3 regions of the Streptomyces sp. NPDC059002 genome follow, and region 1 is predicted to be linked to each of the others. Evidence: riboswitches for the same ligand, from Rfam matches in the RefSeq annotation. Region 1 holds a riboswitch; each other region holds the start of a gene.
The links. Region 1 has a riboswitch for S-adenosylmethionine ahead of ACFWZ2_RS32480 (aminotransferase class V-fold PLP-dependent enzyme). Riboswitches for the same ligand answer to the same signal wherever they lie in the genome.

Region 2: it holds a riboswitch for S-adenosylmethionine, as region 1 does, so the genes downstream of both, thrC (threonine synthase) here and ACFWZ2_RS32480 (aminotransferase class V-fold PLP-dependent enzyme) in region 1, are expected to answer to the same signal.
Region 3: it holds a riboswitch for S-adenosylmethionine, as region 1 does, so the genes downstream of both, ACFWZ2_RS19915 (hypothetical protein) here and ACFWZ2_RS32480 (aminotransferase class V-fold PLP-dependent enzyme) in region 1, are expected to answer to the same signal.

Annotation. Positions count from the first base shown of each region.
Region 1 covers NZ_JBHYJI010000049.1:8,288-17,946, reverse strand. Annotated here, with positions in the region: gene ACFWZ2_RS32485 (glycerate kinase) at 1-800, shown strand, start outside; gene ACFWZ2_RS32480 (aminotransferase class V-fold PLP-dependent enzyme) at 749-2,158, opposite strand; SAM riboswitch class IV at 2,363-2,480, opposite strand; gene trpD (anthranilate phosphoribosyltransferase) at 2,566-3,630, opposite strand; gene ACFWZ2_RS32470 (cytochrome bc complex cytochrome b subunit) at 3,790-5,415, opposite strand; gene ACFWZ2_RS32465 (Rieske 2Fe-2S domain-containing protein) at 5,412-6,473, opposite strand; gene ACFWZ2_RS32460 (c-type cytochrome) at 6,470-7,279, opposite strand; gene ACFWZ2_RS32455 (heme-copper oxidase subunit III) at 7,355-7,975, opposite strand; partial or broken gene ACFWZ2_RS32450 (hypothetical protein) at 8,172-8,570, shown strand; gene ACFWZ2_RS32445 (Ig-like domain-containing protein) at 8,656-9,659, opposite strand, start outside.
Region 2 covers NZ_JBHYJI010000017.1:1,923-11,581, forward strand. Annotated here, with positions in the region: gene ACFWZ2_RS17530 (hypothetical protein) at 1-217, opposite strand, end outside; gene ACFWZ2_RS17535 (glucosyl-3-phosphoglycerate synthase) at 256-1,227, opposite strand; SAM riboswitch class I at 1,383-1,511, shown strand; gene thrC (threonine synthase) at 1,529-2,824, shown strand; gene ACFWZ2_RS17545 (ubiquitin-like small modifier protein 1) at 2,926-3,201, shown strand; gene ACFWZ2_RS17550 (cold-shock protein) at 3,630-3,833, shown strand; gene groL (chaperonin GroEL) at 4,151-5,776, shown strand; gene ACFWZ2_RS17560 (alanine/glycine:cation symporter family protein) at 5,957-7,411, shown strand; gene ACFWZ2_RS17565 (esterase/lipase family protein) at 7,412-8,662, opposite strand; gene ACFWZ2_RS17570 (Uma2 family endonuclease) at 8,985-9,566, opposite strand; gene ACFWZ2_RS17575 (hypothetical protein) at 9,623-9,659, opposite strand, start outside.
Region 3 covers NZ_JBHYJI010000020.1:49,137-58,795, forward strand. Annotated here, with positions in the region: gene ACFWZ2_RS19885 (response regulator) at 1-377, opposite strand, end outside; gene ACFWZ2_RS19890 (hypothetical protein) at 522-836, shown strand; gene ACFWZ2_RS19895 (sensor histidine kinase) at 842-2,053, opposite strand; gene ACFWZ2_RS19900 (hypothetical protein) at 2,203-2,655, shown strand; gene ACFWZ2_RS19905 (alpha/beta fold hydrolase) at 2,655-4,151, shown strand; gene ACFWZ2_RS19910 (radical SAM protein) at 4,484-5,842, shown strand; SAM riboswitch class IV at 5,864-5,973, shown strand; gene ACFWZ2_RS19915 (hypothetical protein) at 6,018-6,374, shown strand; gene ACFWZ2_RS19920 (SDR family NAD(P)-dependent oxidoreductase) at 6,473-7,207, shown strand; gene ACFWZ2_RS19925 (GNAT family N-acetyltransferase) at 7,240-7,794, shown strand; gene ACFWZ2_RS19930 (amino acid permease) at 7,814-9,337, opposite strand; gene ACFWZ2_RS19935 (hypothetical protein) at 9,385-9,659, opposite strand, start outside.

The DNA.
Region 1 (9,659 bases):
GCGGCGACTCGGGCACGTCGGACGGCGGCGCGGGCGCGCTGCAGGCCCTCGGCGCCCGCCTCCTCGACGTGGACGGCTGGGAACTCCCGCGCGGCGGCCGGGAGTTGATCCGCCTGAACCGCATCGACACCAGCGGCATCGACCCGCGCGTCGCGGCCACCGAGATCCAGGTGGCCTGCAACCCCTTCAACGTCCTGTGCGGCGAGCGCGGCGTGGCCCGCGTCTTCGGCCCGCAGAAGGGCGCCACCCCCAGCCAGGTCGAGGAGCTGGCGGCCGCCCTCGAACACTGGGCGTCCCTCCTGACCCGCGACCTGCGCGTCACGTCCGACCTCTGCCTCGGCCCCGGCACGGGCGCCTCCGGCGGGCTCGGCGCGGGACTCGCCGCCCTCGGCGCCGCGCTGCTCCCCCGCTTCGACGTACTGCTCGGCCAGCTGGACCTGGACGCACGCCTGGCCCGCGCCGACCTGGTCGTGACCGCCGAGGGCGCCCTCGACCACCAGACCCCGCGCGGCAAGATCCCCGCCGAAGTGGCCCGCCGCGCCAAGCTGTTCGACCGCCCGGTACTCGTCCTCGCGGGCACCATCGGCCAGGGCGCCCACCATGTGCGGGCCGCCGGTGTCGACGCGTACAGCGCGATCCTGCCCGCCCCCGTCTCCCTGACCGAGGCGCTCGGCCGGGGCGGCGAGTTCCTCACCGACGCGACCGAGCGGGCCCTGCGGATGATCCAGCTCGGTGCACGGCTGCCCGGTCAGGCGGCGACGCTCGTGTCCGGCACGCAACGCCCGTCCTCGGTGCGGTAGTTCCAGCGCGCACCGTCCGCCACCAGTTCCTTGACGGCCCGCACGAAGCGGTCGACGTGCTCGTCGGGGGTGCCCGCACCGAAGCTCACGCGGATCGCGTTCAGCGACTTCTCGCCGGGCGCGGCCTCGGGGGCACCGCACTCGCCGGGCTCGTCGGGCTCGCTGCCGAGCAGGGTGCGCACCAGCGGGTGGGCGCAGAACAGACCGTCCCGTACGCCGATGCCGTACTCGGCGGAGAGCGCGGCGGCGAAGTGCGAGCTGTTCCAGCCGTCCACGACGAAGGAGATGACGCCCACGCGCGGCGCGTCGTCGCCGAAGAGGGAGAGGACCCGCACCTGCGGCACCTCGGCGAGACCCTCGCGGACCTTGGCGATCAGGTGCCGCTCCCGCGCCACGAGTTCGTCGAAGCCCGCCTCGGTGAGCGCCTTGCAGGCGGCCGCGATGGAGTAGACGCCGATGACGTTCGGCGAACCGGCCTCGTGCCGCGCCGCGGTGTCGTGCCACTCGACGTCCACGCCGCCGCCTGCTTCCTTGGGGCGTCGCGCCACCTTCCGCGAGGCGCCGCCGCCCGCGAGGTACGGCTCGGCGGCGCGCAGCCAGTCGGAGCGTCCCGCGAGCACGCCGGAGCCGAACGGCGCGTACAGCTTGTGCCCGGAGAAGGCGACCCAGTCCACGTCCAACTCGTCGATGGAGACGGGGTGATGGGGCGCGAGCTGCGCGGCGTCGAGCACGATGCGGGCACCGTGCGCGTGAGCGGCCGCCGCGAGCTCACGCACCGGCCACAGCTCGCCGGTGACGTTGGAGGCGCCGGTGACACAGACCAGGGCGGGCCCGTAGGGGTCGCGGTCGGCCAGCGCCCGCTCCAGCGTCTGCACGGCCTCGTCGGGCGTGCGCGGCGCGTTCAGGTAGGTCACCCGGGCGTCGCGCCAGGGCAGCAGCGAGGCGTGGTGCTCGGTCTCGAAGACGAAGACCTGGCAGTCGGCGGGCAGCACGGCCGCGAGCAGGTTCAGCGAGTCGGTGGTCGACCGCGTGAAGATCACCTGGTCGCCCTCCCGGCACCCGAGGAACTCGGCGACGGTCGTACGGGAGTTCTCGAAGAGGTCGGTGGAGAGCTGCGAGAGGTACCCGGCCCCGCGGTGCACGCTGCCGTAGTACGGGGCGTAGGCCGCCACGTCGTCCCACACCCGCTGCAGGGCCGGGGCGCTCGCCGCGTAGTCGAGCGCCGCGTACGTCACCTCGCCACCGGTGACCAGCGGCACGGTGACGTCCCGGCCGAGCACCGGCAGCGGCGCGGCACAGCAGGGGTCGGCGGACTCGGTGGCGGAGGTGACCTGGGCGGCGGCGGGGCGTGCGGACATGACGAATTCTCCCTGCGGGCATGAAGGAACAGCTGCGTAAGATCCCGCGCGGCAGCACAACTGCTGCTCGGCATACGGGTGTTGCCTCGACGCGCGGCGCTCTGGGCCGGGCGGAGGGGTACGACAAAAGGGGCCGAAGGCCCTATCGCATTCGCTTGCTCACGAGACTGCTCCCTTGAGGACCAGGACCCCAGGGTTGCGAGGGGTCCGCGCTTGCCATACGCCTTGCTGCGTACGACCTGGTCTTCACCCGGGGCACCCCGCCACGGACGGAGGGTTGCCGGACAGCGGGCCGGGGCCGTAGTCGCTGTCACTCATGACCTGTGCAGCATCCTGCCACACGATCTTCGCCGCGCAAGGCGCAGTCCAGGATCCGGACTGCGCCGTGCGTCACACTCGGGCGGGCGTCAGCGGTTGCTGGCCGCCACCCATCGCTCGAGGGCCTTCTTGGCCGACCCGGAGTCGATCGACTCCGCGGCCCGCGCCATGCCGGCCCGGATCTGCGCCGCGAACGGCTCGTCGGTCGGCTTCAGGGCCACCAGCGCCGCGGCCGCGTTCAGCAGCACCGCGTCCCGCACGGGCCCGGTCTCCCCGTCGAGGAGCCGCAGCGCGACCTCCGCGTTGTACGAGGCGTCCGCGCCGCGCAGCGCGGAGATCGGCACCAGGTCGATGCCCACGTCCCGCGGGTCGAAGGACTCCTCCCGTACGACGCCGTCGCGCACCACCCAGACGTGCGAGGTGCCCGTCGTCGTCAGCTCGTCGAGCCCGTCGTCGCCGCGGAAGACGAGGGAGGAGTTCCCGCGCTCGGCGAAGACGCCCGCCACGATGGGCGCCATCCGCGCGTCGGCGACCCCGACGGCCTGGGCCCGCACCTTGGCCGGATTGGTCAGCGGACCGAGCAGGTTGAAGACGGTCCTGATGCCCAACTGACCGCGCGCCGCGCCCGCGTGGCGCAGCGCCGGGTGGAACTTCACCGCGAAGCAGAAGGTGATCCCCGCCTCCTCCGCGACCTCGACGACCCGGTGCAGCGGCAGCTCCAGGTTGACCCCGAGCTTCTCCAGTACGTCGGAGGAGCCCGACGCGCTGGAGGCGGCGCGGTTGCCGTGCTTGACGACCTTCGCACCTGCGCCCGCGACGACGATCGCGGACATGGTCGAGATGTTGACGGTCTTGGCGCCGTCGCCGCCGGTGCCGACGATGTCGACGGTCTCCCCCGGCACCTCGATCACATTGGCGTGCTCGTACATCGTCCGTACCAGACCGGAGATCTCCTCGACGGTCTCGCCCTTGGCCCGCAGCGCCACCACGAACCCCGCGATCTGCGCGTCGGTGGCCTCGCCGCGCATGATGCGGTCCATCGCCCAGGCGGTGTCGTCGGCGCTCTGGTCACGGCCGTCGAGCAGGCCGTTCAGCACGTCGGGCCAGGAACGGCCCGCCGCGGTAGTGCCTCCTGCGGGGGTCACAGCGCTCATAGCCGCTCCTGGGTTTCTAGACAGGGAAAGAATGCACCCCGCGTACGGGGGTGGGACCACCCTATCCAGCCCCGGGGACGGCAAAGAGCCCCGTCCAGGCACTGGACGGGGCTCTTGCCGTGGCGACCTTGTGGTCAGAGCTTCAGGAGCTCCGGTCGATCAGTGGTGGCCGTGGCCGCTCGTGATCTCCTTGTACTCCTCGACGGTGGGCTTGGGGATCTGGTTGTCCTCCCCGTAGTAGCCCTTGGAGAGCTTGGCCCGAAGCTTCTCGGAACCGGACACCTTGCGCTCGACACCGTTCTCGTCGACCGTCGGGCCGATCTCGACCGGCTTGTACTGCTCGTGCGCGGTGAGCGTGTGCAGCTGCTCCTGGTTGAGCGGCTCGTGGACCTCGATGAACTCACCGTGCGGCAGGCGCTTGATGATGCCGGACTCGCGCCCGTGCAGCACCTTGTCCTTGTCGCGCCGCTGCAGACCCATGCAGATCCGCTTGGTCACGATGAAGGCGATGACCGGTCCGGCGAAGAAGAAGATCCGGACGAACCAGGTGATGGCGTTCAGCGACAGGTGGAAGTGCGTGGCCCACAGGTCGTTGCCACCACCGACCAGCATGATGAAGTACGCCGTGATCCAGGCGACACCGAAGGCCGTACGGGTCGGGGCGTTGCGCGGGCGGTCCAGGATGTGGTGCTCGCGCTTGTCCCCGGTGACCCAGGACTCGATGAACGGGTAGACCGCGATGGCCACCAGGACGATCGGGAAGATCGCCAGCGGGATCATCACGCCCAGGACGAGCGTGTGGCCCCAGGCGTTGATCTCCCAGCCCGGCATCACACGGATCAGACCCTCGGCGAAGCCCATGTACCAGTCGGGCTGGGCGCCGGTGGACACCTGGTCGGGACGGTACGGGCCGAGGGCCCAGATCGGGTTGATCGAGGCGATCGCCGCGATGGCCGCGATGACACCGAAGACCAGGAAGAAGAAGCCTCCGGCCTTGGCCATGTAGACCGGGAGCAGCGGCATGCCGACGACGTTCTTGTTGGTCTTGCCGGGGCCCGCGAACTGCGTGTGCTTGTGGTAGAAGACCAGGATCAGGTGCGCCACCATCAGGCCGAGCATGATGCCCGGCAGCAGCAGGATGTGCACCGAGTAGAACCGCGCCACGAAGTCGCCGCCCGGGAACTCCCCGCCGAACAGGAACATCGACAGATACGTGCCGATGACCGGGACGGACAGGATCGCGCCCTGCATGAAGCGGACGCCGGTGCCGGAGAGCAGGTCGTCCGGGAGCGAGTAACCGGTGAAGCCGGTGAACATGCCGAGGACGAACAGCAGGAAGCCGAACAGCCAGTTGACCTCACGCGGCTTGCGGAACGCACCCGTGAAGAACACGCGCATCATGTGCACGAACATCGCCGCGAGGAAGATCAGCGCCGCCCAGTGGTGGATCTGCCGGATCAGCAGACCACCGCGCACATCGAAGGAGATGTGCATGGTCGAGTTGAACGCCTCGGACATCAGCTGACCCTGCAGCGGGACGTAGCTGCCCGCGTACTCCACCTCGTTCATCGACGGGTGGAAGAACAGCGTCAGATACACACCCGTGAGGATGATGATGATGAAGCTGTACATGCAGATCTCGCCGAGCATGAAGGACCAGTGGTCCGGAAAGATCTTGCGCATGTTGGCCTTGGCCAGGGAGTAGATCCCCAGGCGGCCGTCGGCCCAGTCGGCAACCCGCTCGCCGGCGGGTGCTTTCTTGCGTGTGTCGTTCGAGGTGCTCATCCGCGCTCCCAGAAGGCAGGACCGACGGGCTCTTCGAAGTCGCCGAGCGCCTCGAGGTAGCCCTCCTCGTTCACGCCGATGCGCAGCTGCGGCAGGGCGTGACCGGCCGGGCCGAAGATCACTCGGGCACCGTCGGAGAGGTCGAAGGTGGACTGGTGGCACGGGCAGAGAACGTGGTGCGTCTGCTGCTCGTACAGGGAGATCGGGCAGCCCACGTGGGTGCAGATCTTGGAGTACGCCACGACGCCCTCGTGCGACCACTCGAGCTCGCGCTTGTCCTTGATGTTCTCCGGCTGGATCCGGACGATCATCAGGGCGGCCTTGGCGATCTGGGTCTGGAAGTCGTGGTCGTGCTCCGACATGCCCTCGGGCATCGCGAACGTCAGCGAACCGACCTGCACGTCCGAGGGACGCAGCGGCTCGTGCGTGTTCATGTTCACGAGCATCTTGCCCTTGGCCCACTTGGTGTGCCGGAGCTTGTCCTCGGGCAGCGGACCGAGGTCACGCAGCAGGACGACACCGGACAGCGGGACCAGGGCGAGCGCGCCGAACATCGTGTTGCGGATCAGCTTGCGCCGACCGAACTGCGACTCCTCGGCACCGGCCTTGAAGTCGGCCATGACCTTGGCCTTGACCTCGGGCTCGGCCTCGATCGGGTGCCGCTCGTCGGCGACCTCCACGTCGGACATCAGGGTGCGGGCCCAGTGGACCGCGCCCGCGCCGATGCAGAAGAGGGCCACGCCGAGGGTCAGACCCAGGGCGAAGTTCAGGCCGCTGATGCGCCCGATCGGCCAGACGTAGATGCTCTTGTCCGCCGGGATGGCCACGAACGAGGCGATGAAGCCGACCGTCGCCAGCATCGACAGCGTGAACATGAACGCGATCGCGCGCTCGGAACGCTTGGCGGCCCGCTCGTCGATGTCCTGGATGCGGTGCTCATGGGGCGGGAGGCCCGGGTCGGCGAACGGGTTCTTCTCGTCCGCGACCGCCACCGAGCCGTGCTCGGTGTCCTGCTCGCTGGGCAGGTTCTTCTCTTCTGGAATCTCTTGGCTACTCATGACTTCTTGGCCTTTGCGGTCCGAGCGGCGACCCACACGGCGACCGCGATCAGCGAGCCGAGACCGAAGATCCAGCCGAAGAGGCCTTCACTGACCGGACCCAGACCACCCAGCTTGAGACCGCCAGGGCTCTCGGTCTTCTCACCGTTGACCGCGTCGAGGTACGCGATGATGTCCTTCTTTTCCTTCTCCGGCATCGTCGTGTCGGGGAAGGACGGCATGTTCTGCGGGCCGGTCTGCATGGCCTCGTAGATGTGCTTCGGGGAGACACCCTCGAGCGATGGCGCGAACTTGCCGTGCGTCAACGCGCCACCTTCACCGGTGAAGTTGTGGCACTGGGCGCAGTTGGTGCGGAACAGCTCGCCACCCTTGGCGATGTCCGCCCCGTCCGGGCTGTACTGCTTCTCGGTCGGCACCGAGGGACCGGCGCCCAGCGACGAGATGTACGCCGCGAGCTGGTCGATCTGGGCCTGGTTGTAGATGACCTTCTTCTTGGGCGCCTGGGCGCCCTGCTGCTGGAGCGGCATACGGCCGGTGCCGACCTGGAAGTCGACAGCGGCGGCGCCCACGCCCACCAGGCTCGGACCGTCGGACGAGCCCTGACCGCCGGTTCCGTGGCAGCTGGAGCAGCCCACGGCGTAGAGCTTCTTGCCCTCGTCGATGGCAAGGGACTGGGCGGTGTCATCGGCCTGCGCCTTGTCCGCCGGCGCGAACGCGGCGTACAGCCCCCCGGTGGCCGCCAGCGCGAGGAGTAGGACGACGACCGCCGCCAGCGGATGGCGTCGTCGTGCGGAGAGCTTTTTCACGGATTACCCCGGTGTCAGGATCTTCTGCGTCGATGCTTCTGGAATGTGTCGGTACGTCGCGTGAGCGACGCGCCGTTACTTGATCATGTAGATCGTGGCGAAGAGGCCGATCCAGACCACATCGACGAAGTGCCAGTAGTAGGACACGACGATGGCTGCGGTCGCCTGTTCATGGGTGAACCTCCTGGCCGCGTAGGTGCGGCCGAGGACCAGCAGGAAGGCGATCAGGCCGCCTGTCACGTGCAGTCCGTGGAAGCCGGTGGTCAGGTAGAAGACCGAGCCGTACGGGTCGGACGAGAGCGAGAGGCCCTCGTGCTTGACCAGCTCGGTGTACTCGTACACCTGACCGCCGATGAAGATCGCACCCATGATGAAGGTGACGATGAACCACATCCGGAGCTTCTTCACATCACCGCGCTCGGCGGCGAACACGCCGAGCTGACACGTGAGAGAGGAGAGCACCAGGATGGTGGTGTTCGTCGCCGAGAACGGGAAGTTCAGGGCCGAAGCCATTTCCTTCCAGTGATCAGGACCTGTCACCGATCGCAGGGTGAAGTACATCGCGAAGAGGGCCGCGAAGAACATCAGCTCGGAACTCAACCAGATGATGGTTCCGACGCTGGTGAGGTTCGGTCGATTGACCGGCGGGTGCGCGTGCCCGGTATCTACTGTCGTTGCTGTCGCCACGACCGACATTATGTCGGTCGCTTATCTCGCTCTCACCCCGGGGGGTGCCGTTCGGAGTGTCTGCGGGGTGTGTCCTGCCCGGATGGCCCATCGGAGGGCTGTCCGAACCGGTGTTGACGGGGTGTCGGGAGGAGTAGCATCCGCGCATCGGTTCCCGATTCCATGACGGCACAGCTCAGCTCAGCCCGATGTACTTGGAGGAACAATGCAGCCGACCGCCACGGTGCTGGTCTACAGCGACAACGCGAGCACCCGCGAGCAGGTCCGGTTGGCCACCGGGCGCAGGCCGGCGACGGACGTTCCCGAGGTCGAGTTCATCGAGTGCGCGACGTCGGCCGCGGTGCTCAAGGAGCTGGACCGGGGCGGCATCGACGTCTGTGTGCTCGACGGCGAGGCGAAGCCCGCGGGCGGCATGGGGGTGTGCCGCCAGATCAAGGACGAGATCTTCCGGGCGCCGCCGGTGCTGCTGCTCATCGGGCGCCCCCAGGACGCCTGGCTGGCCACCTGGAGCCGGGCGGAAGCGGCGGTGACCCTTCCGGTCGAGCCGGTGGAGTTCGCGGACGCACTGGCCGCCCTGCTGCGCAGCAGGCTGACCGTCGAGGCCGCACGCCACCACTGCCGGCACGGCAGCGGGCCCCGCGCCTCGGCGCGGGGCCCTCTGTGCTGTTCTGCGCCGTTCTGCGGCGCCGCTAGACCTGCGGCCGCAGTCGGGCCGCGTCGACCGCCGCGGGGCCCTCTCTGGTGCCTGCGAGCAGCGCGCTGCCCTCGCGCCACTTCTTCCAGCTCATGTTCCAGTCGCCGAGGCCGTTGCCGAAGGTCGGCATGTCCTCGCCGTAGCTGTTGATGGTCCGGGTGATGTCGCCCTGGCGCACGGTCTCGAAGAACCAGGCGGCGTTGCCCGTGCTCATGCCCACACAGCCGTGGCTGACGTTGTCGTACCCCTGGGACCCCACGGACCAGGGCGCGGCATGCACGTACTCGCCCGTGTCGGTGAGCCGAGTCGCGTAGTACACCGGAAGGTTGTACGAATCCGAGCTGCCCGTGGGGATGCCGATGCTGGTACCGCGCATCCGTACGAAGTACTCCTTGCCCAGTACGACCTTGACGCCGTTGCGGGTGGAGTAGCCGGGCTTGCCCGTGGTCACCGGGATGGAGTTGATCTCCTCGCCGTTGCGGTAGATCGTCATCCAGTGCGACGAGGCGTCCGTCACGGCCTCGATCCGGTCGCCGGTGGTCAGCTTCAGCGGCTTGGCCTCGCCGCCCCACAGCTTGTCGTTGACCTTGATGCCCTCGAGGTTGCTGGAGACGTTGATGGTCGCGTTGGCGGGCCAGTACTCCTTGGGGCGGTAGTGCAGCGTCTCGCTGTCCACCCAGTACCAGGCGCCCTCCGTCGACGGCATCGACTGGACCCGCAGGGCGCGTTCGACGATCTCCCTGGCCTCCTTGCCCTTCACCGGGACGCTGAGGCTCGCCGTGACGGGCTGGCCGACGCCGTACTTGCCCGCCTCGGGGCCGAAGGTGACCTTCAGCTGCTTCTTCTTGGCGGCCTCGTTGGTGTCGAAGGTCATGACCTTGCGACCCGGCGACCCTTCCTCGTCCTCGGTGCTCACCCGCACCGTGTAGTGAGCGCCCGCCGCCAGCGGCACGGTGCTGTGCCACCGGGCGCCGTCGGCGGAGAGTTCACCCGCCACGT
Region 2 (9,659 bases), on a different contig from region 1:
CCACGTCGGCCGGGCTCGTCGGGCAGTCGAGGACCGTGTTCCCGATGGTCTTGAAGTCGCCGTACAGCGATTCCTCGTAGCGCTTGGCGAAGGGCTCGATCACCTCCGCGGCGGCGGGCGTCGCGGTCGCGGTGAGCACCCCGGCCGCGAGGGTGGCGGCGGCGACCGTCAGCGCGCCCGCCCGCCGGATGGCTTTTCCTGCATGTCTGACCCACATAAATGGGCAATGTGGGCAAAACGCATGATCGTCGACGGTTACGCCACGCGACGATGCGCATACTCGGCGATATCGGTCATAGGCGGACGCTCCTCCGTGTCCACCGCATACGTCCGCGGCTCGAACCCGTGCTCGCCCCGCTCGAACTGCGTCAGCTCGGGACGTACGAGATGGCCGCGCGCGAGCCGCAGCTGCGCCGTCCGGTAGATCGCCGCCGCCATCCGCCCGAGCGCCTGCCCGTCCTGGTGCCGGTGCCTGCGCACCCCGACGTCCACCTGCGCGAGGGCGTCGAGGCCCACCGTGTGCAGCGCGTCGACGAGCAGACCGAGCTCCACGCCGTACCCGACGGGGAACGGCAGCTGTTCGAGGAGCGATCTGCGGGCCGCGTACTCGCCGCCCAACGGCTGCACGAAACCCGCGAGTTGGGGCCAGTGCATGTTCAGGAGCGGGCGCGCCATCAGCTCGGTCACCCGGCCGCCCTGACCCGCCGTCCTGCCGGAGGCGGGCGAATCGAACTCGGCGCCCAGCGGCCGGTCGTACATCGCCTTCACGAAGGCCACGTCCGGATCGGTGAGCAGCGGGCCCACGATCCCCGAGACGAAGTCCGCGGAGAACTCCTTCAGGTCCGCGTCGACGAACGCCACGATGTCGCCGTGCGTGACCAGGAGCGAACGCCACAGGACCTCGCCCTTGCCCGGCACCGCGGGGATGCGCGGCAGGATCTCGTCCCGGTGCACCACCCTGGCGCCCGCGTCCGCCGCGACCTCGGCCGTACGGTCCGCGGAACCGGAGTCGACCACCACCAGCTCGTCGACCAGCGGGACCCCCTCGATCAGCTCGCGGCGGATCTCGGCGACGATCGCGCCGACCGTCTCCTCCTCGTCGAGTGCGGGCAGCACGACGCTCACCGAGACGCCGGACGCACGCTTGGCGGCGACGAGCCGGTCCAGCGGGCGGTCGGCGACGGACCAGGAACGCCTGCTCAGCCAGTGCTCGACCTCTTCCAGCACGGTCAGGGTCCTCCCATATGTGATCCATCTCGCGGTTCGGACGACTATCTCAAGGGTCCGGGGCTTCGGTTACAGTCTTGAACAACGCCGGTGACCATCGCATGTCGGGGTCGCCGCCGCGTCGAGATCAACAACTGAAACCCACAATCGAATACCGCTCATCCAGAGGGGCAGAGGGATACGGCCCGTTGAAGCCCCGGCAACCCTCCCGCCGACCGCGAGGTCACGGTGGGGAAGGTGCCAATTCCGTCTCGCGGCGAGATGCGTCGCGAGGAAGATGAGGAGAAAGGGCCTCGCCTCCATGGCTGTGCAGACTGTCGCCGCCGAAAGCACCACCGCCCCCGTCGACCTCGGACCGGCCTCGGGCCTCTCCTGCCGCGAGTGCGGCACCAGGTTCCCGCTCGGACCGATCTTCGCCTGCGCCGAGTGTTTCGGCCCCCTCGAAGTCGCCTACGACCTGCCGCTCGGCGACCCGGAAGCGCTCCGCAAGCGCATCGAAGCGGGCCCCGCCAACATCTGGCGCTACGCCCCGCTGCTCCCCGTCCCCGCCGACGTCGCCGACAAGCCAAACCTCAACCCCGGCTGGACCAAGCTCGTCAAGGCCGACAACCTCGCCGCCGAACTCGGCGTCCAGCAGGGCAAGTTGTTCGTCAAGGACGACTCCGGCAACCCCACGCACTCCTTCAAGGACCGGGTCGTCGCGCAGGCACTCGAAGCGGCGCGCGCCTTCGGCTTCACCACGCTGTCCTGCTCCTCCACCGGCAACCTCGCCGGTGCCGTGGGCGCCGCGGCCGCCCGCGCCGGCTTCCGCTCCTGCGTGTTCATCCCGCACGACCTGGAGCAGGGCAAGGTCGTCATGGCCGCGGTCTACGGCGGTGAACTCGTCGGCATCGAGGGCAACTACGACGACGTGAACCGCTTCTGCTCCGAGCTCATCGGCGACCCGCTGGGCGAGGGCTGGGGCTTCGTCAACGTCAACCTGCGGCCCTACTACGGCGAGGGCTCCAAGACCCTCGCGTACGAGATCTGCGAGCAGCTCGGCTGGGTCCTGCCCGACCAGCTGGTCATCCCGATCGCCTCCGGATCCCAGCTCACGAAGATCGACAAGGGTCTCAAGGAGCTGATCGCGCTCGGTCTCGTCGAGGACAAGCCCTACAAGATCTTCGGCGCCCAGGCCGAGGGCTGCTCGCCGGTGTCCGCGGCGTTCAAGGCGGGGCACGACGTCGTACGGCCCCAGAAGCCGAACACCATCGCCAAGTCCCTTGCGATCGGCAACCCCGCGGATGGTCCTTACGTTCTCGACATCGCCCGGCGCACGGGTGGTGCGGTGGAGGACGTGAATGACGAGCAGGTCGTCGACGCGATCAAGCTTCTTGCCCGGACCGAGGGGATCTTCGCGGAGACCGCGGGCGGGGTGACGGTGGGTGTCACCAAGAAGCTGGTCGAGGCGGGGCTCATCGATCCGTCCCTGACCACGGTGGTCCTCAACACCGGGGACGGTCTGAAGACGCTCGACGCCGTCGCTGAGACGTCGCAGGCCACCGCCACCATCAAGCCCAGCCTGGATGCGTTCCGCGCCGCGGGTCTGGCCAGCTGACTTCCCCTGCGGGCCGGTCGTGGCTGGTCGCGCCCACGCGGCGGAGCCGCATATCGAAACAGCCCCGCGCCCCTGACGGGGCCTACCTTGAGGTGAATCCCATGAGCGTCAACGTCCGCATCCCCACCATTCTTCGCACCTACACCGACGGCAAGGCCGAGGTCGCCGCCGAGGGGGCCACCCTGGGTGAGGTCATCGCCGATCTGGAGCAGAAGCACACCGGTATCGCGGCCCGGGTCCTGGATGATCAGGGCAAGCTGCGTCGTTTCGTGAATGTGTACGTGAATGACGACGACGTCCGTTTTGAGCAGGGCCTCGAGACGGCCACTCCGGACGGTGCCGGGGTGTCGATCATTCCCGCGGTCGCCGGAGGCTGATCTTCCGCAAGGAAGTGCCCGCAGCGTTCAACCGAATTGCCCCCTCCGTGAGAGAAACGGAGGGGGCAATTCTGCATGGTTGAGCGCGGTACAGTTGGGAAGAGAGCTTCGCCGTTAGTGCCGAGCGCATATACGAAGTCGGCCCGGAGCCGACAAGAAGTAGCCAAAGTGTGCTGCCCATTTGGGCCCTTTGTGGCATATGTCGGGCCCGACTTGCCCTGTCTTCGGGCAGAATCTCCGCTTATTTCCGATCGCGCGTGCCCAGAATTCTCGTCCGATTGACCTGTTGCAGACGGCAGTTGGACAGATACATTCAGCCGCGGTCGACGCGTTCCGGCGCACACCCCCATCTCCAATGGGTGGTGGAGGTCTGACCCGGGTCCGCGAAGTGCGGTCCTGTGCAAGGGCCAGTAATAGGGGAGTTAGGCATGGCTCAGGGCACCGTCAAGTGGTTCAACGCGGAGAAGGGGTACGGCTTCATCGCGGTCGACGGTGGTGCGGATGTTTTCGTCCACTACAGCGCGATCCAGATGGACGGCTACCGCACCCTGGAAGAAGGTCAGCGAGTCGAGTTCGAGATCTCGCAGGGCCAGAAGGGTCCGCAGGCGGACATGGTCAAGCTCGCCGTCTAGCTCGGCGCGATCGGCCACCGACGCAAGCATCGCGAGGGGCCCGTATCCCGACAGGGGTACGGGCCCCTCGTGTGTGCGGGGGCGTCCGCGCGGGCAGCTCTGAGGCTGTCCGGGATCCGTAAGAGGCGCTTGCACTCGCAGGGGTCGAGTGCTAATCATTGGGCTTAGCACTCTACGAGTGAGAGTGACAGAACTTGGATCGGGCCGGTGAGGTCCGCAGACCGGGTGGGGCAAGGAACCACAAGGGCTGCAGGCCGTCCGTCGCGGGCACCAGTGCGGTCCGGATTTTCCACCCCTGTCCGGGAGGACCACTTCACATGGCCAAGATCATCGCGTTCGACGAGGAGGCACGGCGCGGCCTCGAGCGCGGCATGAACCAGCTCGCCGACGCCGTCAAGGTGACCCTGGGCCCCAAGGGTCGCAACGTCGTCCTCGAGAAGAAGTGGGGCGCCCCCACGATCACCAACGATGGTGTCTCCATCGCCAAGGAGATCGAACTCGAGGACCCGTACGAGAAGATCGGCGCCGAGCTGGTCAAGGAGGTCGCGAAGAAGACGGACGACGTCGCCGGTGACGGCACGACGACCGCGACCGTCCTGGCCCAGGCCCTGGTGCGCGAGGGTCTGCGCAACGTGGCCGCCGGTGCCAACCCGATGGCTCTGAAGCGCGGCATCGAGAAGGCCGTCGAGGCCGTCTCGGGCGCCCTGCTCGAGCAGGCGAAGGATGTCGAGACCAAGGAGCAGATCGCTTCGACGGCCTCCATCTCCGCCGCCGACACCCAGATCGGCGAGCTCATCGCCGAGGCCATGGACAAGGTCGGCAAGGAAGGCGTCATCACCGTCGAGGAGTCGCAGACCTTCGGTCTCGAGCTTGAGCTCACCGAGGGCATGCGCTTCGACAAGGGCTACATCTCGGCGTACTTCGCGACCGACATGGAGCGCATGGAGGCGGCCCTGGATGACCCGTACATCCTGATCGTCAACTCCAAGATCTCCAACGTGAAGGACCTCCTTCCGCTCCTGGAGAAGGTCATGCAGTCGGGCAAGCCGCTGCTGATCATCGCCGAGGACGTCGAGGGCGAGGCCCTGTCCACGCTGGTCGTCAACAAGATCCGTGGCACCTTCAAGTCCGTCGCCGTCAAGGCCCCGGGCTTCGGTGACCGCCGCAAGGCCATGCTCGGCGACATCGCCATCCTCACCGGTGGCACCGTCATCTCCGAGGAGGTCGGCCTCAAGCTGGAGAACGCCGGTCTCGACCTGCTCGGCCGCGCCCGCAAGGTCGTCATCACCAAGGACGAGACGACCATCGTCGACGGCGCCGGTGACAGCGACCAGGTCCAGGGCCGCGTCAACCAGATCCGCGCCGAGATCGAGAACTCGGACAGCGACTACGACCGCGAGAAGCTGCAGGAGCGCCTGGCGAAGCTCGCCGGCGGTGTTGCGGTCATCAAGGCCGGTGCCGCGACCGAGGTCGAGCTCAAGGAGCGCAAGCACCGCATCGAGGACGCCGTTCGCAACGCGAAGGCGGCCGTCGAGGAGGGCATCGTCGCCGGTGGTGGCGTGGCCCTGCTGCAGGCCTCCCAGGTGTTCGAGAAGCTGGAGCTCGAGGGCGACGAGGCCACCGGCGCCGCCGCTGTGAAGCTGGCCCTGGAGGCCCCGCTGAAGCAGATCGCCGTCAACGCCGGCCTCGAGGGTGGTGTCGTCGTCGAGAAGGTGCGCAACCTGACCGTCGGCCACGGCCTGAACGCCGCGTCCGGTGAGTACGTCGACATGATCGCCGAGGGCATCCTCGACCCGGCGAAGGTGACGCGCTCTGCCCTGCAGAACGCCGCCTCCATCGCCGCGCTGTTCCTCACCACCGAGGCCGTCATCGCCGACAAGCCGGAGAAGGCCGCCGCGGGCGCCGCTCCGGGCGGCATGCCGGGCGGTGACATGGACTTCTGATCCCTCGCGGATCGGCTGTCCTGAGCGCGTAGCTCGTACGAAGGGGCGGCACTCTCCTCGCGGAGGGTGCCGCCCCTTCGGCGTGTGCGCATGCCTATGAGCCGGCGTGCCTTTGCTCACCGTTTACCAAGGACTTAAGTCCCTGGCCCGGGTCTTTTGTCCCGGGTGAGACTTTTGCCCGTGAACTCCCTGGACTCCCTCATCCTGCAAGTGAACGACCGCTTGTGGACGTACCTCCTGATCCCGCTCGTCGTCGGCGCGGGCATCTGGTTCACCGTGCGGTCCAGGGCCGTGCAGCTGCGGCTGCTCCCCGAGATGTTCCGCGTGGTGCGCGAGAAGACGCCCGCGCGGGCCGACGGCCGCAAGCAGGTGTCGTCGTTCGGCGCGTTCACCATCTCCGCGGCCGCCCGCGTCGGCACCGGCAACATCGCCGGTGTCGCCACCGCCATCACGCTCGGCGGGGCGGGCGCCGTGTTCTGGATGTGGGTGATGGCGATCATCGGCGCCGCGTCCGCGTTCGTCGAATCCGCCCTCGCGCAGCTCTACAAGGTGCGCAACGCGAGCGGCGCCTACCGGGGCGGGCCCGCGTACTACATGCAGCGCGCGCTCGGGAAGCGCTGGCTCGGCGTCCTCTTCGCCGTCACCATCACCGTGACGTTCGGCTTCGTCTTCAACGCCGTGCAGTCCAACACCATCACCTCCGTCGCCACCGGATCCATGGGCGCCGGGGAGGCGGAGTGGTTCGCGCCGCTGGTGGGCCTGCTGCTCGCCGCGCTGCTCGGCCTCGCCGTCTTCGGCGGCGTACGCAGGATCAGCTCGGTCACCACCGTGCTGGTGCCCGTGATGGCCGTCATCTACCTGCTGCTCGGCACGGCCGTCGTACTCCTCAACATCGCTGATGTGCCGCGGGTGTTCGCCGACATCGTGGGCGGCGCCTTCGGAGTGCGCGAGCTGGCCGCGGGCGGCATCGGCGCCGCGATCCAGCAGGGCATCAGGCGCGGCATGTTCTCCAACGAGGCGGGCCTCGGCTCCGCGCCCAACGCGGGCGCCACCGCCGAGGTCTCGCACCCCGTCAAGCAGGGCCTCGTGCAGTCCCTCGGCGTCTTCTTCGACACCCTGCTCGTCTGCTCGATGACCGCCTTCATCATCCTGACCGCCAACCCGGAGCTGTCCGGGCGGCAGGGCGCGGACCTCACGCAGACCACGATGACGGACAGCCTGGGCGGCTGGGCCGGGCACGTGCTGACCGCCGTGGTCTTCCTGCTCGCCTTCAGCTCGATGATCGGCAACTACTACTACGGCGAGTCCAACATCCAGTTCATGACGCGCAGGCGCTGGGTGCTTCCGTCGTACCGCTTCCTGGTGCTCGGCACCGTCTTCCTCGGCGCGCTCGGCTCGGTCAGCGTGGTGTGGAACCTCGCGGACGTCTTCATGGGCTTCATGGCACTGGTGAACCTGCTCGCCATCATCCCGCTGTCGACGATCGCCTTCCGGCTCCTCGACGACTATCTGGCACAGCGCCGCGCGGGCCTGGACCCGGTGTTCACCCGGGACCGGATGCCGGGCCTGCGGGGCGTGCAGTGCTGGGAGCCGGACCGCTCCGGTGCGGAGAGGACCGGCTCCGGAGTCAGGTAGCTACGGCAGCCGGTCCAGGATCCAGGTGCAGAGTTCCTCGGTGATCAGGGTGTGGCCCTCGTTCTGCGAGGCGCACAGATACTCGTCGAGTTCGCTCTTCTCGGAGTCCGCGAACGGCTCGTAGAGCTTCTCGTGGGTGTCGATGTCGCGCAGGGCGACCGCGCTGGCCGTCGGCACGAAGCAGTGCGCGCGTTCATCGGCCGTCGAGCCGAGGCCGATGAACGCGGGGATCTTGTTCAGCTCGTCGGCGAGGATCCCGAAGCCCTCCAGGGTGCCGCCGGGGGCGCCGTCGATCTCGGGCAGGCCCGAGGTGCGGATGCGCGGCTTGCGCAGGGTCACCACCCGCAACTGCGCGACGAGTTGGTCCTCGCCCGCGGGCTGGGTGTAGAGGTGGGTGCCGGTGATGGCGAGGCCCCTGCCGTGGAAGGCGCGCTCACCGGGCGCGATGCCGTTGCCCTCGCCGCTCCGTACGCCGTTGGCCACGCCGATCTTCTTCGGCTTGGCGGGCCAGCCGCCGACCCGCTCCAACTCCGCGAGGAACGTGCCGCGTTCCTTGTCCGTCTCGGGGCTGTCCCCCCACTCCGCGATGTGCTGCCACAGGAGCTGGCGCGCGGCCGGGCTGTTCATCTGGTTCGAGAAGGCCGAGTTGAGGCGCCGGATGTAGTGGGCGAACGACTGCAGGGCGATCGGGATCCAGGCGCCGCGGTGCGGGCTGTCGTAGGAGAAGTACAGCTTGGTCTCGTGGTTCTCGTCGTCGTGCTCCATCTTGGCCAGCGCGTACCGCGTGACGAGCCCGCCCATGCTGAACCCGCCCACGACCAGCGGGTGCTGGCCCTTCCGCCGCGCGATCGCCTCCAGGATCGCGGCACGCGCGACATGGGCGTTGTCCAGGATCGAGGCACTCCGCTCGTCGAAGCCGAGCAGGACGACGTCGCGGCCGCGGGCCCGCAGCTCACTGATCAACGGGTACGGGCCGCGCTCCAGTACCTCCCAGGAGAAGTCCAGTTCACTGGGCCCGCTGTTGAACCCGTCGCTCAGGATGACAGGACGGGTCAGCCCCTGCTTGGCATCCGCGAGATACACCCAGGCCGTGCCGCCCGGCAGCGTCCACTCGTCGTCCGGCTCCGGCGCGGCCTCGGTGATCTCGCGGGGTCCTGGCGCGAGCGTGACATGCGCGGCGGACCGCCACGCCTCCGAGATCTGCTGCTCGGTGGGCTCATAGGGCTCGGTGTGCTCATTGCGCTCGGTCATGAAGGGTCCCCTCCGGTCGTGCCGCTGCGGTGATCCCCGCGTGGCCCTGACGTTCGGTGCCATCTTTGGTACGTCAGGTAGCCGCCGACAGACGGCCGCGGCAATCCGCGCGGGTGCCAGGGGCCTTTCGGACAGGGCGACTTCGGCCGGTTCCGGGTGTGACGCGTGGGGCGGTGGCGCCTTGGCCAGTGGCGTCTCGGCGGCCGCGGCGCCGCCGCGGGCGCGGGCCGATGGCGCGTCGGCCATCGGGCCGCCCGGACCGTTCGGCACCGGTCCGCCCCGGGGCGGGAAGTATGTCGCGAAGACGACCGGGAGGGTGGGGTCAGTCGGAGTAGTCCTTGAGTTCTTCGGTGTCCAGAGCGATGCCGACAGGGTCGGGGAGTGCGACGGTTGCGCCGTACGGGTACGAGGGCTGCTGCTGGTACGTCCCGCCCTTCGGCTCGCTGTACACAGTGAGTGTGCTGCTGTCCCGGTCGATGAGGAGGTAGACGGGGATACCGGCCTCCGCGTACCCGAGCGGCTTGTCGACGCGGTCCCGGCGATCGGTGTCGGCATCGTGGGAGGTGATCTCTACGGCCATGAGGACACCGCTGTCTGTGGCCGACCACTCTCCATGGCCCTTGAAGTGCCCGCGAGGCGCTAGAGCCCCGTCTGTCCGGGCACGCCCCTTGCGGTACTTCTCGACCTTGAGGCCGCGCTCGGGCATGAGGTTCAGGTCGGGGCGTTGCTGCATGCACTGACGCATCAGCCACATGAAGATCTCGCCGTGGTTGCCGTCAGGCATGGCCTTGACCTCTAGCCTTCCGTTGATGAACTCCAGCCTCACGGTCTCCGGGGCATGGCGCTCGATCTCCTCGAAGTCCTCGACGGACATCTGCGGGCGCTCTTCGGTGCTGGGGGTCATGGCGTCGCCTCCTCCCCTACATCGTGCCCCGCTTCTGGGGCGGACGGGCTGAACCGTCATGTGTGGCTCCTTGCAGGAGTACGGACCGCAGCG
Region 3 (9,659 bases), on a different contig from region 1:
ACCGCCTCCACGAGCAGGCCGGGACCGGCGTCCTTCAGCAGGAACCCGACGGCGCCGCCCCGCAGCGCCTCATCGAGGTAGTCGTCCTGATCGAAGGTGGTCACGACCACGACGTGCAGCGGCTCGGCGACCCCGGGCCCGGCGAGCAGCCGCGTCACCTCGAGCCCGTTCAGCTTCGGCATCCGCACGTCGACCAGGCACACGTCGGGCCGCAGCCGCCGCGCCAGCTCCACGCACTCGGCGCCGTCGGCGGCCTCGCCGACCACCTCGATCCCCGGCTGCGCGGCCAGGATCAGCCGGAATCCGGTGCGGACCATTTCCTGGTCGTCGGCGATGAGGACCCTCGTCGATGCGGCCGGGCGCTGTTCTTGGGACATTTCGTGCACGGGGCCAGGGTACGGCCGGGCGCCCCCAACCGATCGGGTGACGGGGAATCGATACTCCCGCAGCGCGGCGACTGGAGGCTCAAGACAGGGGAAGGACTACGCCGTTTGCGACCTTGTCACGTAAGGAAACCGCTCATGCGTCTGCACCGCACCGTCGTCGCCGCCCTCGGGGCCCTCGCCCTCGTCACGGCACTCCCGACGTCCGCCAGCGCCGCCAACGGCTCACTGCACTACGTCAACGTGAACGGCGACGACTTCAGCACCGACAACCCGGTGAGCGGCGAGTGCTACCTCCTCGTCGCGGGGGCCGTGCACGTGGACAACGGCACGGACAGCGTGGCCACCGTGTACGCGGACCACGGCTGTGAGGAACCCCTCGGGGCGCCGCTCGCGCCCTTCACCGCGGGGGACTTCGGCGATCCGGTGCCGCACAGCGTCATGTTCAGTTAGCGGGGTCAGGCGCGGTCGGCGGGGAACGCGGCGCGCAGCCGCCAGCCGCCGTCGGGGCGCGGGCCCGCGTCGAAGGTGCCGCCGACCGCCTCGACCCGCTCGCGGAGGCCGATCAGACCGAGGCCGCCATGACCGCCCGGAGGCGTCCGGTCCGGCGAACGGCCTTGTGCGGACGGGCCGTTGGAGACGTCGACGAGCAGCTGCCCGCCGTGCGTCGAGAGGTGGACGCGGACGTCCGTCGCGCCGGGTGCATGGCGCGTGACGTTGGTGAGTGCCTCCTGGACGACGCGGTGCACGGACGTCTCCACCTCGGGAGCGAGGGCGGTGGCACGGGCCTGCGAAGTGATCTGCAGGGTCGCGGCGTCGCCGTGGGCCGCCACCAGGGCGGACAGTTCCGTGAGGAGGTCGGCGGGCCGGGTCGTCGCGCCCGGTTCCGCCCGCAGGACGTGGACCAGGCGCCGCATCGAGTCGAGGGTCTCGGTGCCGGCCTTCTCGATGCGGGCGAGCAGCGGGTCGAGCTGCTCCGGCGACGTCTCGCGGATGGCGCGCGCGGCCTGGGCCTGTACGACGATGCCGGTCACGTGGTGGGCGACGAAGTCGTGCAGGTCGCGGGCGATGCGACGGCGCTCCTCCTCCTGGGTCGCGGTCACGGCGAGGGCCCTGCGGCCGTCGAGCGAGCGGAGGTAGCCGCCGAGCGCGAGGGCGCCGCCCACCGCGACCGTGAGGACGAACGCGAAGGTCTCGGCCTCGGACTGGACGCCGAGCCGGATGGGCGCGACGGCGATCGCGAGCGCGAGGAGCGTGCACAGGACGTACGCGGCGGGCAGCCGGGCCGTGCGGGCGGTGACCGTGAGCAGGGCGAGCAGCGCGAAGGACTCCAGGAGGCCCCAGCTGCTCACGTCGACGTGGCCGAGCGTCACACCGAGGGTGAGCGCGCCCGACGCCAGCGCCGCGGCGGCGGCCCGCACCTCGATCCCCGGGCCGCGCCGCACGAGCAGTACGGCGACGGCCAGTGGCCCGGAGACCAGGGGCAGCCAGGATCCGTCGGGCCGGCTCGGCACCAGGTCGAGGAGCCAGAGGAGCAGTACGGGCACGCCGAAGAGCAGCGCCCGGCCCGTCCTGCCGGGGCCGGGGCCGGGGCCTTGGACTGGGTTCGGGCCCGGCTTCGGGCCTGCCCCGGCGGGCGCCGTGCCGTGCGGGGAGCGGTGATCATCCACGTATCGAATGTACGCATCAGGTCGCATCCCGCAGATCAGCCGAAAGCCTGATCGGGGCACCGGCGATCAGCCGAAGGGCCGAGGCGCGGGAAGGGCCGGGACGGCGAGCGTGGAGTCAGACACTCGCGACTCCCAGGAGAGGTACCACCATGCCCCGCCCGAACCTCCGCCGTCGTGCCGCGCGCACGATGCTGTGCGCCGTCGGCGCCGCCGCCCTCGCCGTCTCCCTGAGCGCCTGCAGCGGCTCCACGAACCCCTTCGACGACCACAAGGAGAAGGCGTCCTACAAGGACGGGGCCGCGGCGAAGAGCGCCCGGAAGTCCGTGCCGCGCTGGCTGCCCGACGACGCGAGCGACATCAAGTACGTCATGTCGACCACCGGCGACGACCGGATCATCTCGTTCCGGACGCCGGACGGAAAGTTCCCGGCGCAGTGCGTCAAGGGAGAGCCGCAGGGCAAGCCGCGCCTGACGGCCGACTGGTTCCCCTCGGACGTCGCGAAGAAGGCCGACATGAACTGCGGGACGTGGTCCGGCGCCCGGATCGACGGCGCGCTGTACGCCTGGCAGGACAAGGACGTCGCGATGAAGGCGCGCGGCTGATGGGGGCCCGTACGCGAGGGGCGCTCGCGGCCGTGACGGCGGGCGCAGCCCTCCTTTCGCTGGCCGCGTGCTCGTCCGAGGGGTCGGGGAGCAAGGGCGCGGAGAAGCGCGGTGCCGAGCGGCCGCAGCGCATCACCTGGAAGTCCTGCCCGGCCGACGCGACGGAGGGCGCGCCCAAGGGCGCCGAGTGCGGTACCGTCCGCGTCCCCGTGGACTGGAACGCGCCGGACGGCGAGAAGCTCGACGTCGCGGTGGTACGACGCCAGGCGACCCGCCCCGGCCAGCGCATCGGCACCCTGATGTTCCTGCCGGGCGGACCCGGCAATTCCGGGGTCCAGAACGTCGCGCAGACCAAGGAGTGGGGCGGCGCCGAACGCCGCTTCGACGTCGTCAGCTTCGACCCGCGCGGCACCGGACTGAGCAGCCCCGTCCAGTGCCCGGCGGGACCGATGGCCGAGATGATCACGGACCGCAGGCCCGTCACGACGACCGGCGACTTCGCGCGGATGCAGAAGCGGGCCACGGACCTGGCCGCGGAGTGCGCGCGCACGTCGGGAGCGGTGGCCCGGCACGTCGACGCGGGCAGCGTCAGCCGCGACATGGAGGTCATCCGCGCCGCGCTCGGCGAGGACCGGATCTCCCTGTACGGGCATTCGTACGGCACGGTCTACGGCCAGCGCTACGCCGGGATGTACGGCTCCCGGGTGCGTGCCGCCGTGCTCGACGGCGTCATGGACCCGGGCATCGGCCGCCGCGCCTTCGGCGCCACCGGGGCGAAAGCCCTGGAGGGGGCCTTCGGCGAGTTCGTCGCCTGGTGCGGGCGGACCCGCGACTGCGCGCTGGGGGAGCGGGACGCCTGGCAGGTCTACGAGCGGCTCGCCGCGCGGGCCGCCGACGGCACGCTGCGCAACGGCGGCAAGAAGGTTCCGGTCGCCGAGCTGAACGGCACGATCGACGCGATGCTGCTCACCCCGTCCTGGCCGGCCGTCGCCGAGTACCTGGACGCCCTGGACACCGGGAAGCCGTGGGAGACGGACGAGGCACCGCCCGGCGAGAAGCTGCTGCCCGGCGCCGACCTGTCCGTCTGCGCCGACCTGAACCTGCGCGCGCCCGACGCCGCCGCGCACGTCGCCGACCAGCGGGCCGCCCGCGAGGCCGCGCCCCGCTTCGGCTACTCCCCGAACACCGTCTCGTACGCGAACCTCTGCCAGGGCCTGCCCGCCCCGGCCGCCGCGGCACCGGAGCCGATCCGCACCAAGACCCCGCTGCTCCTGATCGGCGCCCGCCACGACAACGCGACCCCGCTCGACTGGGCGCGCTCGGCCAAGGCGCGCATCGGGGACCGGGCGGCACTCGTCGAGGTGAAGGGCTGGGGCCACGCCGTGAAGATCTTCAACGGCGGCGCCGAGCGGGACACGGTCCTGCGCTACCTCACGGACCTGGACGTACCGAAGTCCGGCACCGTCATCGAGGGAGGCATGCCACCTGGAGCCTAGGGCCTGTCCGGCGGATCATGCCGCGGGTCGCGGGGTCTGGCACGCACATCTGCCGCGTTGTCGTCAGTTGCCAACTTCCCCAAGCTCTCGGCTCCGCTCGAGCAGGGGAGACCCCACTGCGTTGCCGCCCTCCTCCGCCTTGCAGCTGCACGCACCAGACCCCGCTCACCAGCACCGAAAGGTGGCCGCCACCCGCACGCGGCCTGATCCGCCGGATAGACCCTAGCCCCGAGGCGTACGCGGTCTGCGACCGGAGTCGGATCCGGGGCGGATCGGGCGGGTATTAGCGTGGACGGGACAGAACGACGACAAGGATCCGAGGTGCCCGGCCCATGCCAAGCCGCAGCGAGAGCCGTACCCAGCTCATCGAGTCACTCATGGAGCGGTTCCCGAACGTGCCGCGGGAAGCCGTGATCAAGGAGGACCTGCTGCGCGGCGGCATGGCCTTCGACGAGTCGGCGCTCAGCGACAACGAAGGCGGCGAGGTCAAGCCGAAGTCGTACTTCATCTTCTCCTTCGACCACGGCACCCTGCCCGAGCTGGGCGCCGCCGCCCTGCGCCGCCCGCCCGAGGAGATCGTCCTCACCGGCGGCCCCTACGAGCTGCGCCGCACCGTCGTCTCGGTCCGCGTGAACCCGAACTCGCCCTACCGGGTCGCGGCCGACGACGACGGCGTGCTCGGCCTCTACCTGGACGGCGTGCGGATCTCCGACGTCGGCCTGCCGCCGATGCCGGACTACTACCGGCACACGCTGGAGAACGGCAAGTCCGTGATGGAGGTGGCGCCCACCATCCAGTGGGGCTACCTCATCTATCTGACGGTCTTCCGGGTCTGCCAGTACTTCGGCGCGAAGGAGGAGTGCCAGTACTGCGACATCAACCACAACTGGCGCCAGCACAAGGCGGCCGGACGCCCGTACACCGGTGTGAAGCCCGTCGACGAGGTCCTTGAGGCGCTCGCCATCATCGACAAGTACGACACCAACAAGTCCTCCACCGCGTACACGCTGACCGGCGGCGCCGTCACCTCGAAGGTCGGCGGCAAGGACGAGGCCGACTTCTACGGGCAGTACGCCAAGGCCATCGAGGAGCGCTTCCCCGGCCGCTGGATCGGCAAGGTCGTCGCGCAGGCCCTGCCCAAGGAGGACGTGCAGCGCTTCCACGACTACGGCGTGCGGATCTACCACCCCAACTACGAGGTGTGGGACCCGTATCTCTTCGAGCGGTACTGCCCCGGCAAGGAGCGCTACGTCGGCCGCGACGAGTGGCACCGCCGCATCCTGGACTCCGCCGAGGTCTTCGGGCCGCGCAATGTGATCCCCAACTTCGTGGCGGGCGTGGAGATGGCGGAGCCGTTCGGCTTCAAGACGGTCGGTGAGGCCATCGACTCCACCGTCGAGGGCCTGGAGTACTTCATGTCGCGCGGCATCACGCCCCGCTTCACCACCTGGTGCCCGGAGCCCACGACCCCGCTGGGCAAGGCGAATCCGCAGGGCGCCCCGCTGGAGTACCACGTGCGGCTCCTTGAGGCCTACCGCGCGACGATGGAGTCCAACGGCCTTTCCTCGCCGCCCGGTTACGGCCCCGCGGGACCCGGCAACGCCGTCTTCTCGGTCAGCTCCTTCATGGACAGCCTGCCCGCGGAAGCGGCCGCCCCGGAGGACGCCGTTACTCCGGCGACGCCCCAGTAGGGACGTGTTACGGTCGGGGCGGGTCACGAGTTCCAGCGTCAAGCCCCGGCTCGCTGGACGGCACCCCGCTCCGTCGCGGGTGCCCCGGGTGACGACCCGCCCCGCGCGACGTGCGCGGGGAACGGCGGATCACCGGGGTCGGCGACACCGGGGTCCACGACTCCGGAGGCGCTCCATGACGCACCCGCACCAGACCTGCGCATCGCACGGCACCTGCGACACCTACACGCCGGGCCACCAGGTCCACTGGATCCAGGCCCGCAACAGCGCGGCACACCCCGGCACCCTCGTCGACGTGCTCCTCTCCTCGCACGACGTGAGCGACGACGGCCTGATCACCCTCCATGTGCTCGGCCCGACCCGGGGCGTGCCCGCCGCCCTGTGGACGCACGACCCGGAGCGGCTGCGCGGCCTGCTGCGGGCGCACCGGGGTCTCGCCCAGTGGCAGCCCCGCTGGAACCTGCTGCGGCTGCGCCGCGACATCGTCGGCAGCACGCTGGTCTGCGTGGCCCCGCACGCCCCGCGCGGCTGACGAAGATCACTGCTCCGTAGGATGACGCCGTGCCGGACGAGGGCGATCCCCGCGTCCGGGCGGCGCGACAGTCAGCCACCCAGAGCCGGAGGTCTCCCGTGCAACACCACCCCGTCACCGTCGTCACCGGCGGCAGCCGCGGTATCGGCGCGGCTGTCGGCGCCCGCCTCGCCCAGGAAGGGCACGACGTCGTCATCGGTTACCGCTCGGACGACGCGGCCGCCGAGAAGGCCGCCGAAGCCGTCCGCGCCGCGGGCCGCCGCTGCGTCACCGTGCGGGTCGACACCGCCGACGAGGCGGACGTCGACCGCCTCTTCGACACCGCGGCCGCCGAACTCGGCCCGGTCACCGGCCTGGTCAACAACGCCGGGGTGAGCGGGCCCGTCGGCCCCCTCGCCGACGCCGACGCCGAGGGCATGCGCCGCGCGCTCGAGGTGAACGTACTCGGATATCTGCTCTGCGCCCGGCGCGCGGTGCGGGACCTGAAGGCGAACGGCGGCGGCGCGATCGTGAACATCTCGTCCGCGGCCGCGACGCTCGGCTCCCCGGGTGAGTACGTGCACTACGCGGCCGCCAAGGGGGCCGTCGACACGATGACCGTCGGCCTGTCCAAGGAGGTCGCGGGGGACGGCATCCGCGTCAACGCCGTTGCCCCCGGCGTCATCTGGACCGAGTTCCACGCGGACCCGGAGCGGCCGGCGAAGCTCGCCGACGGCATCCCCATGGGGCGCTCGGGCCACCCGGAGGAGATCGCCGCCGCCGTCTCCTGGCTGCTCTCCGACGACGCCTCGTACGCGACGGGCACGATCCTGCGGGTCGCGGGCGGCCGCTGATACCGGTGACGGGGGCCTCGTACGCTGGGCGCATGATCAGTGGAGAGGTCCCCCTCGGAGCAGACGTCCTCATGCGCCCCGTCACGCTCGACGACGCAGCGGCGCTGGCCCGCGCCCACCGGCGCAACCGCGCCCACCTGGAGCCCTGGGACCCGGAACGGCCCGCGGCCTTCTACACCGTGCAGGGCCAGACCGACCGGATCCGGGGGCAGTTGGAGGAGGCCGGCGCGGGCCGGTCCGCGCACTGGGTGCTGGTCGACGGCGGCGAGGTCGTCGGGCACACCGCCCTGTCGAACATCGTGCTCGGCCCGGTCCGCTGCGCGAACCTCGGCTACTGGATCGATGCGGAGTACCTGGGCCGCGGCCTCGCGTCCGGCGCGGCGGCGGCCGCCTGCGAGGCCGCCGACCGCCAACTCGGCCTGCACCGCGTCGAGGCGGGCACGCTGCTGCACAACGTCGCGTCGCAGCGCGTGCTCACCAAGTGCGGCTTCAAGGAGTACGGTCTCGCGCCGGGCTTCCTGTACATCAACGGCGCCTGGCGCGACCACCGTCTCTTCCAGCGGATCCTCAACGACCGCCCGGCGTAAGGCAGTTGGCGAGGGAGAGTCAGACGATCCCCTCGGCGACCTCGGCCTGCTCGCGGTCCGAGCCGTACGCCTGCGGGGTGCTGTACGAGCGGCGCGCCACGAACCACCACACGGTGGCGAGGAGCAGCACCACGGCCAGCGCGATCGACGCGTAGTTCATCGTGCTGACGGTCACCGGCGAGACCTGCGGCAGACAGAACAGGACCGTCACGAACGCCACCCAGAGCACCGCGATCCAGCCGATCGGCCTGCTCCAGCGGCCCAGGTTCCAGGGCCCCGGCTTGAAGCGGTCGCCCGCGCGCAGCCGCAGGAAGATCGGGATGGCGTAGGCGGGCGTGATGCCGATGACGTTGATGGCGGTCACGGCCGTGTACGCGGTCGTCGAGTACAGGGAAGGCAGCGCGATCGCCGCGGCCAGGCCCACCGAGAGCCAGACCGCGGGCACCGGGACCTGGGTGCGGGAGCTGACCTTGCGCCACAGCGCGGAGCCGGGCAGCGCGTTGTCGCGGGAGAACGCGAAGACCATGCGGCTGGCCGCCGCCGTCTCGGCGTTGCCGCAGAACAGCTGCGCCACGATCACGACGAGCAGCAGCGCCGTCGCCCCGGACTCGCCGAGGGCGTCGATCATGATCTGGGCGGGCGGCACACCGGTGTCGGTGCCCTGCGTGCCCGCGTAGTCCTGGATGGCGAACGTCAGCCCGGCGAGCAGCACGAAACCGGCGATCCACGAGGCCCAGATGGCGCGCACGATGCCGCGCGCGGCGGACACCGAGGCGTTGGAGGTCTCCTCCGACAGGTGCGCGGAGGCGTCGTACCCGGAGAACGTGTACTGCGCGAGGAGCAGGCCGATCGCGGTGACGTAGAGCGGGTTGTCCCAGCCGGTGTCGTTGACGAACTCGCCGAAGACGAAGGACGGCGACTGGTGGTGGTCGGGCACGATCGCGAGCGCGCCGACGATCACGGTGACACCGGCCACGTGCCACCACACGCTGATCGAGTTGAGCAGGCTCACCAGGCGTACGTTGAAGAGGTTCAGGACGGCGTGCAGCAGCAGGATGCACAGGAAGATCAGGAACGTCTTCTCCGGGGTCGGCTCGAAGCCGAACTCCAGGTTCAGGAACGCCCCGGTGAACAGCGCGGCGCCGTAGTCGATGCCCGCGATCGCGCCGAGCAGGCCGAGCAGGTTCAGCCAGCCCGTGTACCAGCCCCAGCGGCGGCCGCCGAGCCGGTCGGCCATGTAGTAGAGGGCGCCCGACGTCGGATAGGCGCTGGTGACCTCGGCGAGCGCGAGGCCCACGCAGAGCACGAAGAGGCCGACGCCCGCCCAGCCCCAGAGCATCACCGCGGGGCCGCCGGTGCCCAGGCCGAAGCCGTACAGCGTCATGCATCCCGACAGGATGGAGATGACGGAGAAGCTGATGGCGAAGTTGCCGAAGCCGCCCATGCGGCGGGCGAGTACGGGCTGGTAGCCGAGCTCTCTGAGGCGTTCCTCCTCGTTCTGCGGTGGCGCGGGGAAGGAGCTCGACCAGGTGGTGCGGGACACGGATGTACCTCCGGTGGGGACAGGTGGGGGAGCGGTGGTGGCGGGCCCTAGCCCGGGTCGCGGGAGGCGTTGACGCAGCGGCCGCGGGCCTGGACGAAGACTTCGGCGGCGGCGTCCGCGTCGCCGGGGGAGCGGGTGCGGTACGTCCAGGGCACGACGGCGAAGAACGGGTCGAGTGCCTCGAACACCCTCAAGGCGTCCTGGAATTGGTGCGCTCCCCACAGCGCGTGCGCCAGGTGGTTGAGGTCGAGGAGCGAGGCCGCGGCGGGCGGCGCGTGGTCGAACCACAGGTGCAGGGCCCGCAGCGCGCCGCGCGTGGCGT